Linked DNA regions of Prolixibacter sp. NT017. The protein of the gene in region 1 interacts with the protein of each later gene in a pairwise test. Links are inferred from orthologs where the notes say so. Each region holds a gene or a part of one and is shown on either strand. Other genes may lie near its edges.

Region 1 (2,811 bases):
CTTCGCTATTGCATCAGAGGCATCCGGCTTTCCGGTGTCAAAATGCGTCTCGGCTGTAGATGCCAGGTGTCCGCCAGCAGAGAAGCCTGCAATTCCGACTTTATTCGGGTCAATCCCCCACTTTTGGGCATTAGCCCGAACCGTTCGGATGGCGTGTTGCGCATCCTGCAACGGAATCGTTGGATGACCATACGGCAAACGATACTTCAATACGATACCGGCAATTCCACGCTTCTGCAAATATTTCGCAAAATCGTATCCCTCGTGATCCATGGCCTCAATCCAATAACCACCGCCAGGGCAAATGACCACGGCCGTTCCGCTGTTTTTTTCCTTTTCCGGAAGATAAACCGTTAGTGTTGGTTCGGAAACAAACCGAACCCTTACGCCATCAAAAGTTTCCTCAGGTTTGGGCGAAACATTGGGACCGGGAACCCCATCAGGCCAAAGCTTTAAAGTTTCCTGCGAGAAAGAAGGCTGTAAACTAAACATAAACAATAGGGTAAGTAGCAAGAGATTCTTCATAACACTGGATTTGCCATTAGTTTTTCTGCTTATTGTATGAAGCAGATTGTGAGTATCCGAACGGAAGCCATAAACTTATTTTAAATTCTTTTAAAAACAGAATATTTGTCCACAAACATAGACTCATTTTTAACCAACGAAATCGGGAGGTGTAACAATTTTTAACTTAATTTTGCGGCCATGGAACTGGAATTAATCTGGAAAGGATTCATTATTGGAATTGCTGTCTCCGTTCCCCTAGGACCAATCGGAATGCTTTGCATACAACGTACAGTGAACAAGAACTGGCGTTCCGGTATGTCGTCGGGGCTGGGAGCTGCAACGTCTGATACGATCTATGCGATTATTGCCGGTTTCAGTATGACGATGATTATCGATTTCATCACGGCACACTCCATCTATTTCGAAATTTCAGGTGCTATTATCCTTATTCTCCTCGGACTGCACATCTTCAAATCCAACCCGTCGCAGGAGTTGCAAAAGTTCAAGAAGAAAGGATCGACCTACCTGCAGGATTACCTTTTTACGTTGCTACTGACCGTTTCCAACCCGATGGCCGTCTTTGTTTTCATCGCCGTATTTGCCGGTTCTGGACTGGCATTGAAACTGTCAGCGCCGATTAAATCCTTGATGATTATTACCGGCGTTTTTGGCGGGGCATCGAGTTGGTGGTTTGTGTTAACCGGCCTGGTAAATCTGTTTCGACACAAAATTAATCTTCACATGCTGTGGTGGGCCAACAAAATCGTCGGCATCATGATCATCGTTTTTGCCGTAGCTTCGTTTATCTATCTGCGGTTCGACTGATTATTCTCCCAGCCTTTCGCGAAGAATTTCTTCAAATTGATCCGGAATTTTACACGGCCGGCCTGTATTAAAATCCATGAAAGCCAGTACCACTTTCCCTTCGTTGATCAATTCCCCAGCCTCGTTGTAAATTTCAGAGACCAACGGAAACTTCACTTTGGGCATTTCCTTAATAACGGTACGAATCGTCAGCAACTCGTCGTAATAAGCCGGCTTGTGGTAATTAATATGGAGTGACCGCGCGGGCAGAAAAATCTTATCCTCTTCCTCGAGCAACCGGTACGATTTGTATATTTCACGAATCATATCCGTTCGCCCGATTTCGTAAAAGCGAGGGTAATTGCCATAATAAACCACGCCCATTTTGTCGGTGTCGCCGTAACAAACCCGGTATTGGGTGTCGAATGAAAACATATTGCTTTACTTGATAGGTGAATCAGGCTCTTTGGCCATGTGATTAAAGGTTAACTTGTCGAGCAACGAAGGAAAAAACTTGCCCAGGAAAACGGTAAATTTTCCTTCCACGAAAGTGAGAATCAACTGCCGCTTCCTTTTTTTTACCGCATTGGCAATGTGCAGGGCACACTCTTCCGAAGTCATCATTTTCTCCTCCTTCCGCGGAGTTTCCCCCTGGGCAGTTCCATTAGCGGTAAGCGCCGATTTTCTTACTTCGGAAGCAGTAAAGCCCGGAGCGGCGACCAGCACATGTAGTCCCTTTTTCAGGTTCTCGATGCGAACCGTATCCAAAAATCCGCGAACGGCAAACTTCGAAGCCGAATAAGCGGTTCTTCCCGGTAGGCCCACATGGCCCGCAATAGAAATCACCCCAACCAGCGAACCTTTGCTTTCGAGCAAATATGGCAAAGCATATTTGGTGCAATAAACTGTCCCGTAGAAGTTCACATCCATCACCTTATGCATCACTTCCAGGTCCATATCCTGAAAATTGGCCCGCATGGAAATGCCTGCATTGTTAATCAGTATGTCGATGTGCCCAAAGCGCGAAACAGCCTGTTCTATCAGGTTCTTACACTCCTCCTCGACCGAAACATCCGTTTTGACCGAAAGAATTTCCGTACCCGGAAGCTCTTGTTCCAGTTCCTGTAAACGATCAGTCCGGCGTGCTCCCAAAACCAGTTTCGCGCCGCGTGAAGCAAATTCCACAGCCAGTGCTCGTCCAATTCCGGAAGAAGCTCCGGTAATAATTACCACCTTATTTTTCATTGTACAAAAATCCGAAAGTTAGGAAACCGGAACTGTCTTTTTCCGGTTTGTTTTATGGTAAACAAAAGTATGTTTTTTTCGCAAACCGGTCGTTTTTGCAAGTTTAAATGTGGGATAAAAAGAAGGGACATACTTTTAATCGACCTGAATCCGTTGTATTTTTAGATTATTATTTTAGCCCCAACCTGCAATTGTGTAACCATAAAAAGCAAGCACGTGAAACAAGTCATTTTAATGTTCCCGCTTATGGCTATA
Region 2 (2,838 bases), 2.9 Mb from region 1 along the record:
CGGGGTTACCAGGCACGTGGTGGTGGCAATTACTTATACATCAAACACAACTCTGTCTACACGACTTCCTATATGCACCTTTCGCGGTTTGCCAAGGGCATGCACCCCGGTGTGCGTGTTAAGCAGGGACAGTTGATTGGCTATGTAGGAATGACAGGACTAGCTACCGGGCCACACCTCGATTTCAGGGTATATAAAAATGGTACAGCTGTCGATCCGCTAAAAGTGAAAGCGCCGCCTGTAGAACCGGTGAAGAAAGAGAATATGGTGCGTTTTGAGGAGCATCGGGATTCACTCATGAATGAGTTAATGACTATCCCGATTCCCGGCAACGAAACCGATCAAATTCCTGTGGCCGATGTCATTCACAGCACGCCTGCAGATAATCAATAACAGCTTTCGAATTTTTGGTACGGATTTTCCAGTTATGGTGATTATTTCATTAAAAAATTTTCGATCACCTCGGGGAAGTATTGGTATTCCAATTGGTGGATGCGTTTAGCCAGCGACTCCGGTGTGTCGTCCGGGAGGACAGGACACTTTTCCTGGCGTAAAACGGTTCCGTGATCGTAAACTTCATCGACCATGTGAATGGTGATACCACTTTCCTTTTCCTGGTTGGCGACAACTGCCTCGTGTACTTTCATTCCGTACATTCCTTTACCACCATACGTTGGTAGCAGGGCCGGGTGAATATTAATAATCGGGAAAGCCTGGATCAGGTTGGTGGGTACCAACCAAAGAAAGCCTGCCAAAACAACTAAATCGATGTTGCGGCTTTTGAGTCGATTCAGGAAATCTTCCGAATCGTAAAACTCTTTCCTGTTAAAGGAGCCATACTCAATTCCATATTTTGCTGCTCTTTCGAGCACATAGACGTCTGAGCGGTTGCTCCAAACCGAATCAACGCGGATGGTTGGATGGTATTGAAAATACTGTATTATGTTTTGTGCATTTGTTCCTGAACCCGATGCAAGTATGGCTATGTTTTTCATAATTAGAGTTTTGTGTGCTGTTTAAAAATTGACTATTCGACTAATGGATTCGAAAACAGGCATAGGAAGCCGTTTTACCCTGACGAAAAGCCATATTATGGAACAAATATTTGGAAAATAATTGGGTTTCTTTATTACTTTGCACCCGTTGATTTGAAAAAATCATAGTTTAAATTTATTCATAGTATTAACGTTAAAATTTAGAAATTATGTCTGACGTTTCGGCTAAAGTTAAATCGATCATTGTAGACAAACTTGGTGTTGATGAAAGCGAAGTTACTAACGAAGCTTCTTTCACCAATGACTTGGGAGCTGATTCACTCGATACCGTTGAGCTGATTATGGAATTCGAAAAAGAATTCAATATTGCTATCCCTGATGATCAGGCTGAAAAAATCGGTACTGTAGGCGAAGCTGTTGCTTACATCGAAGAGAACGGAAAGTAATTATTACTGAATAAAGGTCTTAAGAACTTACCATGGAATTGAAACGAGTTGTTGTTACCGGCTTAGGTACGATCAACCCGCTCGGTAAGAATATCCAGGAATTCTGGGAAGGCCTGAGGAATGGGGTTAGCGGTGCCGGCCCCATTACTCATTTTGATGCCTCCAAATTCAAAACGCAGTTTGCCTGCGAAATAAAGGATTTCGACCCGAATGATTACCTCGAGCGCAAGGAAGTTCGCAAACATGACATGTATGCTCAGTTTGCTTACATCGCTGCTGACCAGGCAATCAGTCATTCAGGAATCGACCTGGAAAAAATCGATAAGGACCGGGTTGGTGTGATCTGGGGTGCAGGTATTGGTGGTTTGGATACTTTCTTTCAGGAAGTAACCTCCTTCAATTCAAATCCGGAAAATCCGCGATTTACCCCCTTCTTCATTCCTAAGATGATTGCCAACATGGCCAGTGGTAATATTGCCTTGAAATATCGCTTTCGGGGACCCAGCATTACCACGGTTACTGCTTGTGCTTCGGCAACCCATGCATTAATTGATGCAGCGAGCTATATCCGGCTCGGAAAAGCGGATATGTTCGTAGCCGGTGGTTCCGAATCAGCAATTAACCAGGCGGGTGTTGGTGGTTTCAATGCCATGCGTGCCCTTTCAACGCGTAACGATGATCCAAAAACGGCATCGCGACCTTTCGATAAAGATCGTGATGGATTCGTGATGGGAGAAGGTGCTGGTGCACTCATCCTCGAAGAATACGAACACGCGGTTCGCCGTGGCGCGACCATCTACGCGGAATTGGTTGGCACTGGCATGTCAACGGATGCTTACCATATGACTGCTCCTGATCCCGAAGGAGAAGGTGCTGCACTGGTAATGAAGCATGCGCTGGACGATGCCGGTCTGAAACCTGAAGATATCGATTACATTAACGTACACGGTACTTCTACCGGGCTGGGAGATGTTGCCGAGCCAAAAGCAATCCTGAAAGTATTTGGTGACCATTCTTACAAGGTAAGTGTGAGTTCAACCAAGTCGATGACAGGTCACTTGCTGGGAGCGGCTGGTGCAGTTGAAAGTATTGCCTCTATTTTGGCAATGCAGAACAGCATTGTACCTCCAACGATAAATCAATTTGAATTGGATCCGGAAGTTGATCCGAACATTGATTTTACTTTTAATCACGCAAAAGAACGCCAGATTAATTTTGCACTTAGCAATACATTTGGATTTGGCGGACACAATGCGACTGTAATCTTCAAAAAATTGTCATAAGAAAGTGATAAAGGCTTTGAAGCAAAGAATAAAACTCTTTTCCTCGCCGGGGAAAGAGTTTTATTTGTTTTTGAAATCATTGCTTGGGTTCTACCCCGGAACCCTGCACTTTTA

What was found. The genes of interacting proteins can lie anywhere in the genome.
Region 2: the proteins of GJU87_RS07985 (region 1) and GJU87_RS19995 interact in binary tests that used the Escherichia coli proteins (3 or more experiments, as listed by UniProt). The link is inferred for Prolixibacter sp. NT017 from one-to-one orthologs.

Annotation. Positions count from the first base shown.
Region 1 is NZ_BLAV01000001.1:1,913,419-1,916,229, reverse strand. The notes cover bases 40-2,774. They hold GJU87_RS07985 (thioesterase family protein), read right to left. Parts: upstream 1,747-2,774; coding sequence 1,333-1,746; downstream 40-1,332. Other genes in these bases: GJU87_RS07980 (SDR family oxidoreductase), read right to left, coding at 1,753-2,556; GJU87_RS07990 (LysE family translocator), read left to right, coding at 706-1,332; GJU87_RS07995 (alpha/beta hydrolase), read right to left, coding at 40-525. Also shown: more of GJU87_RS07995, read right to left, coding at 1-39; GJU87_RS07975 (hypothetical protein), read left to right, coding at 2,803-2,811.
Region 2 is NZ_BLAV01000001.1:4,809,693-4,812,530, forward strand. Bases 61-2,822 are described here. They hold GJU87_RS19995 (acyl carrier protein), read left to right. Parts: upstream 61-1,204; coding sequence 1,205-1,441; downstream 1,442-2,822. Other genes in these bases: GJU87_RS19985 (peptidoglycan DD-metalloendopeptidase family protein), read left to right, coding at 61-393; GJU87_RS19990 (phosphoribosylglycinamide formyltransferase), read right to left, coding at 435-995; fabF (beta-ketoacyl-ACP synthase II), read left to right, coding at 1,474-2,724; rnc (ribonuclease III), read left to right, coding at 2,741-2,822. Also shown: more of GJU87_RS19985, read left to right, coding at 1-60; more of rnc, read left to right, coding at 2,823-2,838. UniProt on the Escherichia coli protein: Carrier of the growing fatty acid chain in fatty acid biosynthesis.